3 regions of the Plantibacter sp. Mn2098 genome follow, and region 2 is predicted to be linked to each of the others. Evidence: predicted binding sites of a transcription regulator. Region 2 holds the regulator's gene; each other region holds the start of a gene.
The links. Region 2 encodes LexA, which represses DNA repair genes until DNA is damaged. Its sites were predicted from a motif close to TCGAACANNTGTTCGA; they were not measured.
Positions count from the first base shown of each region.

Region 1: ACL9RL_RS15390 (DUF222 domain-containing protein) is a predicted target of LexA. The motif match lies at 2,496-2,511, and genes of this name have one in related genera.
Region 3: ACL9RL_RS12865 (DUF222 domain-containing protein) is a predicted target of LexA. The motif match lies at 1,877-1,892, and genes of this name have one in related genera.

Region 1 is NZ_JBMOUH010000009.1:228,265-233,029, forward strand. It holds gene ACL9RL_RS15380 (DNA gyrase/topoisomerase IV subunit B) at 1-1,815, shown strand, start outside; gene ACL9RL_RS15385 (NUDIX hydrolase) at 1,916-2,374, shown strand; gene ACL9RL_RS15390 (DUF222 domain-containing protein) at 2,540-4,144, shown strand; gene ACL9RL_RS15395 (DNA gyrase/topoisomerase IV subunit A) at 4,267-4,765, opposite strand, start outside.
Region 2 is NZ_JBMOUH010000010.1:192,004-196,768, forward strand. It holds gene dapF (diaminopimelate epimerase) at 1-574, shown strand, start outside; gene ACL9RL_RS16450 (class I SAM-dependent methyltransferase) at 611-1,228, opposite strand; gene hflX (GTPase HflX) at 1,270-2,868, shown strand; gene lexA (transcriptional repressor LexA) at 2,969-3,661, opposite strand; gene ACL9RL_RS16465 (LysM peptidoglycan-binding domain-containing protein) at 3,931-4,323, shown strand; gene ACL9RL_RS16470 (histidinol-phosphate transaminase) at 4,362-4,765, shown strand, end outside.
Region 3 is NZ_JBMOUH010000007.1:271,268-276,032, reverse strand. It holds gene ACL9RL_RS12870 (response regulator) at 1-275, shown strand, start outside; gene ACL9RL_RS12865 (DUF222 domain-containing protein) at 511-1,848, opposite strand; gene ACL9RL_RS12860 (ABC transporter ATP-binding protein) at 2,086-2,907, opposite strand; gene ACL9RL_RS12855 (ATP-binding cassette domain-containing protein) at 2,904-3,761, opposite strand; gene ACL9RL_RS12850 (ABC transporter permease) at 3,758-4,657, opposite strand; gene ACL9RL_RS12845 (ABC transporter permease) at 4,654-4,765, opposite strand, start outside.

The DNA of each region.
Region 1 (4,765 bases), on a different contig from region 2:
GGCGTCGAAGTCGTCTTCACGAAGCTGCACGCGGGCGGGAAGTTCGGCGGCGGCTCCTACGCCGCGTCCGGTGGTCTGCACGGTGTCGGCGCCTCGGTGGTGAACGCACTCTCCGAGCGTCTCGACGTGGAGGTCGACCGCGGTGGCAAGACATACGCGATGTCGTTCCACCGGGGAGAGCCGGGCAACTTCGCGGACACCGGTGCCCCCACACCGGATGCGCCGTTCACGCCGTTCGAGAACCAGAGTGAGCTCCGCGTGATCGGGAAGGTCGCCAAGGGCGTCACCGGCACGCGCATCCGCTACTGGGCCGACCGTCAGATCTTCACCAAGGGCACGCACTTCCAGGCGGAGGAACTCCTCGGTCGTGCGCGTCAGACCGCGTTCCTCATCAAGGGCCTCGGGATCACGATCCGCGACGAGACCGGTGAGACGCCCATCGAGACGCCGTACCGGTACGACGGCGGCATCTCGGAGTTCGTCGACTATCTCGCAACGGACACCCCCATCACGGACACCTGGCGTTTGACGGGAACCGGGACGTTCAAGGAGACCGTCCCCGTCCTGTCGCCCGGCGGCGCGATGATCGCCACCGAGGTCGAGCGTGAGGCTGAGGTCGACATCGCGCTCCGATGGGGCACCGGCTATGAGACCGTCTCCCGCAGCTTCGTCAACATCATCGCAACGCCGAAGGGTGGGACGCACCAACTCGGGTTCGACCAGGGCATGCTGCGATTCCTGCGTGGGCAGGTCGAGCAGAATGCCAGGCGACTGAAGGTCGGTTCGGACAAGCTCGAGAAGGACGACGTGCTCGCTGGGCTCACCACCGTGTTGACGGTGCGCCTGCAGGAGCCGCAGTTCGAGGGTCAGACCAAGGAGATCCTCGGTACGCCTGCCGTGCGAGCCATCGTCGCCAACGTCGTCCAGAGCGCGCTCAAGGAACGGTTCGCGTCCACGAAGCGCGACGACAAGGCGCAGACGGCGCTCGTCCTCGAGAAGATCGTCGCAGAGATGAAGTCGCGCATCTCGGCCCGCACGCACAAGGAGACCCAGCGTCGCAAGAACGCGTTGGAGAACTCCTCGTTGCCGGCCAAGCTCGTCGACTGCCGCTCCGGCGACCTCGAGTCGAGCGAACTGTTCATCGTCGAGGGCGACTCCGCGCTCGGGACGGCGAAGGTCGCGCGTGACAGCTCGTACCAGGCACTCCTGCCCATTCGGGGCAAGATCCTGAACGTGCAGAAGGCGTCCGTCTCCGACATGCTCTCCAATGCGGAGTGCGCGTCCATCATCCAGGTCATCGGCGCCGGTTCCGGCCGCTCCTTCGACCTCGAAGCCGCACGCTACGGCAAGATCATCCTCATGTCCGACGCCGATGTCGATGGCGCGCACATCCGCACACTGCTGCTGACGCTCTTCTTCCGGTACATGCGGCCGATGATCGAAGCCGGCCGTGTGTTCGCGGCCGTGCCGCCGTTGCACCGCGTGGTCGCGATCAATCCCGGCTCGAAGCCGAACGAGACCATCTACACCTACTCCGAGGCGGAGCTCCAGGGGGTGCTCGCCGGCCTCAAACGGACGAACCGCAAGTACCAGGAGCCGATCCAGCGGTACAAGGGACTCGGTGAGATGGATGCGGATCAGCTCGCGAACACCACGATGGATCGCCGTGCGCGCACGCTGCGTCGAGTGAACGTGAAGGATGCGGAGATGGCCGGGAAAGTCTTCGAGCTCCTGATGGGCAACGACGTCGCCCCGCGCAAGGAGTTCATCATCGACAGTTCCGACCAGCTCTCCCGGGAGAGTATCGACGTCTAGGTGCATCAGAGCACGCTGAACGGTCCGGTGACGGGTCTTCAGCGGTGCCGTGTGAGTCCGTGAGCCGGGTCTCAGCGGTTCGGTTCGCTACGATCACGTGATGCCTGACGGAAACGAAACGCTTGTACACGTGACGCACGATGCGCCTTGGCTTCCGCCTGGTAGCCACGCTGACGTCGTGCGGAGCGACACCCCGCCGCACCCGATGTGTGTCGTCCGGCTGCTGCTGCGCGATGCAGATCGTGTCTTCTGCGTTCCGCGTACCGACGGCAGACTGGATCTTCCGATGAAGCCCACAGCTGTCACTGACCATGATGGTCGAGCTGCCATCCACTCACTCGTTGAATCGGTCGTTGGTAAAGACGCGACCGTGCGGTTCATCGGTGCGGTGCGCAACGTCGTTGACGCACCCGAGGCTGACTACGCGTGGCCGACGCCGCTCGCGCATTTCGGTGTGTGGGTGAGTGGCGGGACTCCGCGCATCGATGGGACTTGGGTGGACATCCAGGACGAGCTGTCACCAGTCCGCGACAGGCACTGGTACCCGTTGTCGGTGTGAAGGTCCAAAAGTGACCATTCTCCGCACGAAGGACAATCCGTCGCCCGCTTGCAACCGGAGAAGCGGACGCTTCCTGTCTCCTCAGTGTCGCTCTTCGGAGGTTTCGGTTTCCACAGAATGCTCGAATACCTGTTCGGAAAGATGCCCATCTGGTATTCTTGATGTGTGGACATTCCTTCGAACGCAGATCAGGTCGCGGAGCTCATCACGAGCCTCGGTGATCAGATCGTGGTCGAGCAGCGGGGGATCGCTGCGGCTGAGGCTCGGATCGCCTCGTTGTTCGCGCAGGCTGCCCAGGTGGCCGATCTGACGGCTCAGACGGTGATCCCCGCCGGGACGTCACCTGGCCGCGCCAGGGAGTTGGCGCGGTTGTCGTTGCAGGCGGAGTTGTCCGCTGCCACGCGGGTACCTGAGCGCACGATCGTGCAGCGCATCAGTGAGGCCGAGGTGTTGGTGGGGCAGTTGCCCTGCACCTTGGCTGCGTTGGCTGCAGGCGAGATCTCGGCCGGTCATGCGCGGGTCATCGTCGATCAGGTGGGTGACGTGGCTGCCGCTGATCGTGCGGCGTTCGAAGCGCGGGTGTTGCCGCTGGCGAGAGTTCAGACGGCAGCGCAGCTGCGGCAGGCGGCCAGACGGTTGCGGGAGAAGATGCATCCGCGGACGATAGTTGCACGCCATCTCGCAGCACGGCAAGAACGCCATGTCACATTGACTCCGGCGGTTGACGGGATGTCATGGCTGTCGATCCTCACAACCGCGCCGATCGCGAGTGCCGCGTTCGGACGCCTCGAAGCCCTCACCGCAGATGCACGTGCCGCGTGCGATGGTCGCACGCGCGGCCAATTGATGACAGACCACGCCCAAAACCTCCTGCTGTTCGGATGCACCGACGGCTCTGGAGCCCTCCGCGGCGAGGTGGCTCGGGTGCAGGCTCAAGTGCACGCTCTGGTGCAGAAGAACATGCAGAAACCCGAGCAGGCGTTGTCTGTGTGCGCTTCGGCTGGTCAGCCCTCGACCTCAACCCTCGACTTCGATGAAATGCCGGTCTGGGGCGCCACTTCGTCCCGGACCGCTGACCGAGCGCTCAAGGGCTCCGGTGGCGGCGACCACACCGACGGAAGCGATCCCGCGACCGGCGTCGCGACGAGCGGTCCGGCAGCAGGTCAGCATCCCGTGACGCTACCCGAGATCGAGGAGATCACTCGACGGATCGTGCCGACGGTGCACATCACGGTGCCGGTGCTCACGTTGCTCGGACATGGTGACCAGCCGGGATCGCTCGAAGGGTATGGCCCGATCGATCCTGAAACCGCCGCTCGGCTGACGGCGAATGCGAAATCGTTCACCCGAATCCTCACCCATCCGGAAACCGGGGCTGTGCTGTCCGTCGGGCGAGACCGATACAAGCCACCACCGGATCTCAAACGGGCGTTGATGATCCGAGACACGCACTGCCGGGCGCCGGGATGCACCCGTCCGGCAAGGCGTTGTGATCTCGACCATACGATCGCGTGGTCCGCAGGGGGAGAGACGTCAGTGGAGAATCTCGCCCACCTGTGTCCGAAGCATCATCACCTCAAGCACGACACCACTTGGACGTTGAAGCACGATTCCGGTGGGGTCCTCCATTGGATCTCTCCCAGTGGCCGGCAGTTCACCACCGAACCAGATCCGCCGGACTGGTGTCCGCTCGAACCGCGTCCTGGTGGGGCCGTTCATCGCGAACCCCACTGGGATGATGACTCTGACGGCTCAGCAATTGCGGTGTGATCTGGTTGTTGGGTGTGATGGGGTGGACCCTTCGACAAGCTCAGGGACCGGCGGCGTGGCCCTTCGACAGGCTCAGGGACCGGCGGTGTGGCCCTTCGACAGACTCAGGGACCGGTGGGAAGCTACTCCACAGGAGGAGCGGCTGCCACTGGGGGAGCGATCGCACCGGCGATGAAGCCGATCGGTCCGTCCACGACCTGCCCAGAGGCGTCACGCTTCGCGCCCGACTCCGGCAGCACCCGAGGAGAACCATCCACGCCGATCGCGTGAGCGGGCGCCGTGCCGACCCACGCGACGGAGAGCTGATCCTCGCCCTTCAGGAATCGCTGTGCGCGGACACCGCCCGTCGCACGACCCTTCGGCGGGAACTCGGTGAAGTCCGACACCTTCGCACTGCCGGCATCCGTACCGGCGAGCGTCAGCGAACTCGTCGCAACCGTCGCCACAATGACGTCGTCGATGGACTCGACCGCGCTGAACGAGATCACCTTGGCCTTCGCTCCGAGGTTGATGCCGGCCATACCGCCGGCCGGGCGTCCCTGTGGACGCACGGCGGACGCCGGGAATCGCAGCAACTGCGCGTCGGACGCGACAAAGACCAACTCGGCGTCGTCGGTGGTC
Region 2 (4,765 bases):
ACTCGTCACACTCGCCCGCGGCGAGACCATCGCGATCGGCACCCGTGCCGGGGTGCGCGACGTGCAGACGGCGGCGGTCGGGTACACGGTCGATCTCGGCCGCTGGAAGCTCGACGAGCGGGAGACCCTCGTCCGGGTGAAGGAACTGACCGTCGCCCGTCCGGGCATCGGCATCGACGTCGGCAACCCGCACGTCGTCGTGGCGCTTCCCGATGACGCTGAACTCGATCGCGCAGACCTCACCTACGTCCCGGTGCTCGACCCTGCACCAGAGCACGGGGCCAACGTCGAACTCGTTGTGCCCGGCGATCCGCTGGTCTCCGACGGCATCGCGAGAATCCGGATGCGCGTCCACGAGCGCGGCAGCGGAGAGACCCTCAGCTGCGGCACCGGCACGGCCGCTGCGGCGCTCGCCTTCCGCTACTGGGCGGGCCCTGCGGCGCCGAACGACTGGCGCGTCGTGGTCGCGGGCGGCACGCTCGGTGTGCGCATGTTCCCCGCGGAGGACGGCGAACATGTCTCGCTGTCCGGTCCGGCCACCCTTGTCTACTCGGGTTCGATCACGCTCGCCTGACGAACGCCTCTCCGCCGCAACCGGTGCGCCTGCGATCTACTCTGCAGCGCCCCTGCTCGCCTTGAGGACGCGGAAGCCCTTGCCGATGGCGTCGCGGGTGACGGTGAAGTCTGCCGGGAGTTCTTCCTGCAGCCAGCGGTGGAGCGAGTCCGAGCCGAGGTTCCGTTGCACAACGAGCCAGGCATCGGCGTCGGCGGCGAGCCGCGGCACCCACTGCAGGAGCAGCTCGTGCAGGGCGACCTTGCCGATGCGGATGGGCGGGTTCGACCAGATGGTCGCGAAGCGTACGTCGGCGGGAACATCCTGGGGGAGCACCGCGTTGACATTGGTGAGGCCGAGGCGTTCGGCGTTCAACCGGGTGATCTCGAGAGCACGCTCGTTGACGTCGACAGCCCACACGGTCGCGTCGGGAGAGGCGAGCGCCAGGGAGAGCGCGATGGGCCCCCACCCGCAGCCGATGTCGAGCAGATCGCCCGCCGGCGGCGGGGTCGGAACATTGGCCAGCAAGACTTGCGTGCCGGTGTCGACGTGATCGGGGCTGAAGATGCCGTTTGCGGAATGCAGTTCCCGTCGAACCCCAGCGAGGGTGACGCTGATGGGGCGGAGCTTCAACTCGCTGCCGGGTTCAGGAGTGAAATAGTGCTCTTGTGCCATAGATGAAACGTACCGGAGAGTAAGGAAGTAGGGTTAACGCGATGACGAAGCCAGACGACGATTCGATCCAGCCGACCACCGACGATGTCGTCGAGCGGGTCCTGTCGAGCGCCGCTGTGAAGTCGTCGGGCTACTCGTTGTTCGGGAGTTCTGCTGCAGCATTGCAGTCGGAGCACACCGCGGGTGGCACGGCGGACGACGGCGAGCAGTTCGATCGAGAGGATCGGCAGGCGCTGCGGCGCGTCGCTGGATTGTCTACGGAACTCGAGGACGTCACCGAGGTCGAGTACCGCCAGTTGCGGCTGGAGAACGTCGTCATCATCGGCGTGTACCAGCAGGGCTCGCTCGTCGACGCCGAGAACTCGCTCCGCGAACTCGCAGCCCTCGCTGAGACCGCCGGCGCCGTGGTCCTCGACGGACTGTTGCAGCGCCGTCCGCATCCGGACCCGTCCACCTATCTCGGTCGGGGCAAGGCCATCGAGCTCCGCGACGTCGTGAAGGCGCTCGGCGCCGACACCGTCATCGCGGACACGGAACTCGCGCCCAGCCAGCGACGCGCCCTGGAGGATGTCGTCGGCGTCAAGGTCATCGACCGCACGGCAGTCATCCTCGACATCTTCAGCCAGCACGCGAAGAGCCGGGAGGGTAAGGCACAGGTCGAACTCGCCCAGCTCGAGTACCTGCTCCCTCGCCTCCGCGGCTGGGGTGAGTCGATGAGCCGTCAGGCCGGCGGCCAGGTCGGTGGCGCCGGCGCCGGTATGGGCTCGCGTGGTCCTGGTGAGACGAAGATCGAACTCGACCGTCGTCGCATCCACACGCGCATGGCGAAGCTGCGCAAGCAGATCGTCGCGATGAAGCCGGCACGTGAGGCCAAGCGTGCGAACCGTCGCAGGAACACCGTTCCGTCGGTCGCGATCGCCGGGTACACCAACGCCGGCAAGTCCAGTCTGCTGAACCGCATCACGAAGGCCGGTGTGCTGGTCGAGAACTCGCTCTTCGCGACCCTCGACGCGACCGTGCGCCGCAACGTCACCTCTGACGGCCGTGAGTACACGCTCGCGGACACAGTCGGGTTCGTTCGGAATCTCCCGCACCAGCTCGTCGAAGCGTTCCGTTCCACGCTCGAGGAGGTCGCGGACAGCGACGTCATCGTGCACGTGGTGGACGCGTCGCACCCGGATCCGGCCGGCCAGATCGCGACGGTTCGCGATGTCATCGGCGAGGTCGGTGCGAGGCACATCCGCGAGATCGTCGTGTTCAACAAATCCGACCTGGTGGATGACGGCCAGTTGCTCGTCCTGCGTGGTCTCGAACCGGACGCCGTGTTCGTCTCGGCACGCACGGGTGTCGGTATCGATGAGCTGATGGAGCGGATCGAGGAGGTCCTGCCGTCGCCCAGCCGAGAGCTGCACGTGCTGGTCCCATACAACCGCGGAGACCTCGTGACGGTGCTCCACGAGCGTGGCAAGGTCGTCGAGACGAGCTATGACGAGCACGGCACCATCGTGCACGCGTTTGTGAACGACGAGATCGCCGCGATCCTCGAACCCTTCGCGATGGAGGCGTCGGCGGCCCGTGCCGTACACGCCGCTGCGGAGCCGCTCGCCGTCGCCGGAGCATCGCACTCCGCCGCCGACTGACCCCGATCTATCGACAGGAAAGGACCGGATCGATTCTCGATCCGGTCCTTCTGTCGTTCTGCCGTGTAGGCGGCGTCGGCCGCGGCGTGCGCCGGTCCGATCAGACGCTACGCAGCACCGCTACGACCTTGCCGAGGACGTCGGCGTGGTCGCCGAGGATGGGTTCGAACGCCGAGTTGCGGGGGAGGAGCCAGGTGTGGCCGTCGCGCTGGCGGAACACCTTCACCGTGGCCTCCTCGTCGAGCATGGCCGCGACGATGTCGCCGTTCTCCGCCGTCTTCTGCTCACGCACGACCACCCAGTCGCCGTCGCAGATGGCGGCGTCGATCATCGACTCCCCGACGACCTTCAACATAAAGAGGTCGCCCTTGCCGACGAGCTGACGGGGGAGCGGGAAGATCTCCTCGACCTGCTGCTCCGCCGTGATCGGGATGCCGGCGGCGATCCGGCCGACGAGCGGCACCATGGCGGCGTCGCCGACGGACGGGGCGTTCTCGGAGGGGGTGCCCTCCGTCGCGCTCGGCAGGTCGATGAGGATCTCGAGGGCGCGCGGACGGTTGGGGTCGCGGCGCAGGTAGCCGGACAGCTCCAGCTGGTTGAGCTGGTGTGTGACGCTCGAGAGGGATGCGAGGCCGACGGCATCGCCGATCTCGCGCATGCTCGGCGGGTAGCCCTGTGAGGCGACGGCGCGCTGGATCACGTCGAGGATGGCGAGCTGCTTCTCGCTGAGGCTCTTCCGCCGCCGCGTGCCCGTTCGCTCGTGAGCCCCGTCGCTCCTACCGTTCGCTGCCATTGTCGCTCCTGCCCGGACCAGTGTCAGTGGGTGCTGGTGTACTCACTCCAACACTCGAAACTGTATCCGCCCGGCGTGCCTCAGACAAACATTCGTTCGAGCGTGTCGCACATTCGTGTGCAACAAGGTACGAAAACAGGGTTGAAGATTCGAACAATCGAATATATATTCGGAACACAGCTTCGTATCCGGTGTTCCTGGCCGAACACCGGATACGAATTCTCGTCAGGAACCCCATGGTTCCTGCAGGCGAGCACTTGGAGGTAGTCATGACTGCAGCACTCATCGGTATCCCGACCGGTTCGAACACGGCTCCACGCACCACCACGGCACCACGCACGCGACTGCGCCTCACGCGCCGCGGTCGCGTCGTCTTCACCACCCTCGCTGCGCTGCCCGTCGTGGCAGCCATCGCCGTCCTGTCCATCTCGGCCGGCAACGCCATCGCGTCCGGTCCGGACATCGGAGCGGCTGGCCAGGGCGCGTCCTTCACCTACGTGACGGTCGACGCGGGGGAGTCGCTCTGGCAGCTCGCCAAGTCCATCGCCCCCACGGCGGACCCGCGTGACGTCGTCGCGGACATCATCAACCTCAACCAGCTGACGTCGTCCGGCGTAGAGCCGGGCCAGCGTCTGGCCATCCCGATCAAGTACACGGACTAGGCGCAGCCTGCATCCCCGGCGGTCGGTACGATTGTCGGGTGACCGCTCTCGACGACCTCCCCATCCGCGACGACCTCAGAGGGAAAATTCCCTACGGCGCTCCGCAGGCACATGTGCCCGTTGCGCTGAACGTCAACGAGAACACCCACCCCATCCCCGAGGACGTCGCCCACGACATCGTGGCGTCACTCGCCGCGGCCGTGCTCACGGTGAACCGCTATCCTGACCGCGAGTTCACGGAACTCCGCGAGTCCCTCGCACGGTACCTCGGGCACGGCGTCACAGCCGATCAGATCTGGGCCGGCAACGGATCGAACGAGGTCCTGCAGCACATCCTGCAGGCGTTCGGCGGACCTGGGCGTTCGCTCCTCGGTTTTGTGCCGACGTACTCGATGTACCCGCTGTTGGCAGCTGGCGTCGGAACTTCCTGGATCCCCGGAAC
Region 3 (4,765 bases), on a different contig from region 2:
CGACGGCACGCGGAGAGACAGGAGAGCCGTCGGGCACGCGATCGGCGGATCTGATTCTCGCCGACATCTCCGCTGATTCGCGGTTCGTCGCGTTGACCGAGCAGGAGCGGCGCGTGTTGGCGTTGGTCGTTGATCGGCGTCGGAATCCGGAGATCGCGCGGGCGTTGTTCGTGAGCGTCTCCACTGTGAAGACGCACATCAACAACCTGTTCGCGAAGCTCGGTGTCCGTTCGCGTGATGAGGCCATCGCCCTGGTCCTTCGAGCTCCCGCCTAGCCCCACTCGGTCCCTGAGCCTGTCGAAGGGCAGCCGTGCGCGAGACGCTTCGACAAGCTCAGCGACCGGGCTACTCTGTCCGGTAACCCTCGGTCCCTGAGCCTGTCGAAGGGCAGCTGTGCGCGAGACGCTTCGACAAGCTCAGCGACCGCGCGCGGACGTACCGTGCTTCTCCGTCCGCGCAATCCCCGGTCCCTGAGCCTGTCGAAGGGCAACCAGCCCGTGACTGTCGATCTCAAGGGCCGAACGGAGCGCCCGGCGAAGCCGCGGCAGCAGAGCGGTCCGGCCGGGGATCCGCCCGCGGGAGCGGCTGCCAGTCTGACGGGTCCGGAATGGTCGTGTGCTGTCGTCCACTCGGTGTCGTCCAGGTGAGGAGGCCGTTGTCGCTGTGTTGGACGGTCCAACCGGCTTCGTGTTTCAGATGATGGTGGCCTGGGCAGAGATGCGCGAGGTTCCCGGCGGAAGTGGAACCGCCTGCCGCCCAGGCGACGGTGTGGTCGATGTCGCAGCGTTTGGCCGCACGGTTGCAGCCCGGCGCGCGGCAATGAGCATCTCTGACGGCGAGCATGCGTTTGAGATCAGGTGGCGGCGCATAGCGGTCCCGCCCCACCGAGAGCACCGAACCGGTGTGCGGATGAGTGAGGATGCGGATGAATGACGGCGCGTTTGCAGCGAGTCGGGTGGCGGTCTCGTGATCGATGGGACCGTACCCGTCGAGGCCGGCCGGCGCGTCGTCGTGACCGAGCATCGTGAGGACGGGAACGGTGAGATGGACGGTCGGCACGATCGTGTGTGTGATGTCGAGCATGCCGGGGATGAACCAGTCGGGGAGATCGTTCTCGCCGCGGGCAGTTGTGCCGTGCATCAGGAGTGTCGCAGCGGCGTCGGCTTCGAGCTGTGGCGTTGTGCGGGTGTCGCCGACGTGACGCGCCTCACGGGCGAGTCCCGCGAGTCGATCCTGGATGGCGAGCGCAACGGGCGCTGTGGCGAGGACGGACAGCCAGGCCATGCCGTCCAGCGCCGGAGTGAGCTCCACTCGGCGTTCGAGGTTTGCGGCACGGTGTCTGGACGCGCTGGTCTCCGGGTGGAGCTTCTCGCGGAGTTTCCTGGCGCTCTGACGCACGTGCGCAGCAGTGTGTGTCTTCGCGATCGGAAGAATGAGCGCCTCGAACGCGCCGCGGTCCGGAGCATCGACGGAGGACAGCTGATCGACGATGACGCGTGCATGCGCGATGGACAGTGCCCCCGATGCGAGCGCCGCGAGTGTTGCCGGCAGCTCGTGGACGAGCGTCTCTGATTCCTGGATCCGCTGCTGGATGGTGCGTTCCGGCGTATGTGTGATCGCCGCGAGTTCAAGATGGAGCGAGCGTCTGGCGAGTTCCTGCGCGCGGGCGGGCGTTGTGCCGATGGGCATCATGGTCAGTGCAGTCACGTCGGCGATGTGCGCGGCATCGGCGAGTAGCCCAGTGCGCCTGGCCTCCGCTGCGCAGATGATCCGATCTTCGGACGCGATCCGTTCGCCGAGGCTGGTGATCAGCTCGGCGATGTCGGTTGGCGTCGAAGGTATATCCACTCATCTATCATATCAAAAGGTCACGCGTTCGAACAGGACTTCGATGATTTCGCTTCGACAGGCTCAGCGACCGGGCTTTTCCGTCTGGGCAACCCCCGGTCCCTGAGCGTGTCGAAGGGCAGTCGTGTGCGGGACGCTTCGACAGGCTCATCGACCGGATTTGAAGATTGGGGCACCCCGGTCCCTGAGCTTGTCGAAGGGCGGCGCGCACTACGCACGGCCGCCCGCACGCCCAGCTCAGACCTTCGGCAACCTCGGCACGGCGTCGACGAGCGCACGCGTGTAGGGCTCGGCAGGCGCGTGCAGGATCTGCTGCGTCGAGCCGGTCTCCACCACCCGTCCGCCCCGCAGCACGATCGTGCGTTCGCACAACGCCGCGACGGCGCTCAGATCGTGCGACACCATGACCACGGCGAGCCCGTTCCGCTCGCGGAGCTCCGCGATGAGGTCGATCACCTGGATCCGCGTCGTCACGTCGAGTGCGCTCACGGGTTCGTCCGCGAGCAGCAACCGGGGGCTGCACACCGTCGCACGGGCGATCGCGATGCGCTGCCGCTGCCCGCCGGAGAACTCGTGCGGGTAGCGACGAAGCACGTCAGCCGGCAACCCGACCGAGGCGAGCGATGCAGCCGCCAACGATTGCGCGTCGGCGCCGCGGGCGATCCCGAGGGAGCGCAGCGGCTCGCTGACGATGCGTTCGATGCGCTGTCTCGGGTCGAGCGACGAGTATGGGTCCTGGAACACCGTCTGCACCGAGGTCCTGAAGCGGCGCATGAGAGCTCTGTCCCGCCGGTCGAGTGCGTGCCCGTCGAAGCGCACCTCGCCGGTCGTCGGCGCTGCGAGGCCGAGCAGCAGCCGCAGGAGCGTGGTCTTGCCGGCCCCGGATTCCCCGACGAGCCCGATGCCGGAGCCCGCCGACACGGCGAGTGACACGTCCTCGATCGCGAGCCCGCCCGAGCGGTACCGGAAGTTCGCGTCGCGCAATTCCAGGATGGGTGGAGCAGCGACGCCGGCGACGCCCGATGCGTCCGCACTATCGAACGCGTCCGTGTCGTTCATCGCTCCTCCAATGCGTCGTCGAGGGCTCTGGCGCTCGCGACGAGCGCCGTTGTGTACGGATGCCGCGGCGCGGAGAGCACCTGTCGGACCGGTCCGTGCTCCACGGCCCGTCCGGCCTGCATCACGACGACGTCGTCGACGAGCGAGGAGACCACGGCGAGGTCGTGGCTGATGAACAGGAGCGCCATGCCGCGTTCGCGCACAAGACGATCGAGGAGGGCGAGCACCTCCGCCTGCACCGTCACATCGAGTGCCGTCGTCGGTTCATCGGCGATGAGGAGCTTCGGCGAACTCGCCAGTGCGATCGCGATGGCCACCCGCTGCCGTTGGCCGCCGGAGATCTCGTGCGGGTAGGCGTTCGCGATGCGCTCCACGTCCGGAAGCGCCACATCGCGGAGCGCGTCGAGCACGGCTGCACGGAGCTCGACGCCGCGCAGCCCACGGTGCCGATTGAGCGGCTCCGCCACCTGCTTGCCGAGCCGCATGAGCGGATCGAGCGCCGTGAGCGGCTCCTGGAACACGATCGACGCGACCGGTCCACGAAGTCGCCTGAGCGCCTGTTCGGCGGCGCCGATGACCTGCACACCGTCGAGGAGGACGCTTCCGCTCGACTGCAGCGCGCTCGGGAGGAGCGCCGTGACGGCGAGCGACGTCAACGACTTCCCTGAGCCGGATTCGCCGATGAGTCCGAGCCGTGCGCCCGGACGGATGCTGAAACCGAGTCCGTCGACGAGCGCGGTGCCGTCCGGCGTGCGGACAGTGAGCCCGTCGATCTCGAGCAGCGCCGGTGCAGCGGGTGTCGTCGGACCTGCGGGCATGGCCGAGCCGTCGGCCGATGCGGGGGACGCGTTCATCGGCTCCTCCTGCGTGTCGGGTCGGCGAGGTCGCGCAGTCCGTCGGCGATGAAGTTGACGCCAACCACGAGGATGACGAGCGCGATGCCGGGGGCGATCGCCCCGACGGGAGCGGTCGCGACGGTGCCCTGCGCCTCCTGCAGCAGCCGACCCCACGACGCGTTCGGCGGCGGCGCCCCGAGGCCGAGGTACGACAGGCTCGCCTCTGCGAGGACGGCGATGCCGAACTGCAGCGCCAGGTTGACGCTCAGCGTGGTCCAGATGTTCGGCAGCACATGCTGCACGATGACGCCGGGCCAGCGTGTGCCAGAGGTGCGTGCCGCCGTGACGTATTGCTCGCTCAGCACCCGACGCGCGAGGATCCGGGTCAGCCTGGCCACGATCGCCGACATCGCGAGTCCGATGGCCAGGATCACCGACCCGAGCGACGCCCCTTGCGCGGCGACGATGAGCATCGCGAGCAGGAGGACGGGGAACGCGATGACGACGTCGAGCGCCGCGGAGATCGTGTCGTCGACCCACGAGCGGGACAGGGCGGCGATGAGGCCGATCGTCACGCCGATGACCGCGCCGACCGCCACGGAGCCGACACCGACGAGCAGGGCGATCCGCGCGCCGACCATCAGCTGGCTGAGCAGATCTCGTCCGAGTTTGTCCGTGCCGAGCCAGTGTGCGGCGCTGGGGCCGTCGAGGCGCCCGCCGGAGGTGTCCTCCAGCGAGTAGGGCAACCAGAAGACGGACACGATGGCGACCGCGACGACGATGCCGACGAGGCACAGCCCGATGACGAGGGTCACGGAGCGGCGACGGCTGCGGCGCACCGTGCTGCCGGTCGCCGGCGCGGCAGGCTGTCCTGACGCCGTGCCGCCGGTCGTCAGATCGACCGCGGCGCTCATCGGTTCCCCGAGATGCTGACGCGCAGGCGCGGGTCGATGAGCCGCTGGGCGACGTCGGCGAGGAAGCCGATCACGAGGACGACGAGGGTGCTCACGAACAGGATCCCC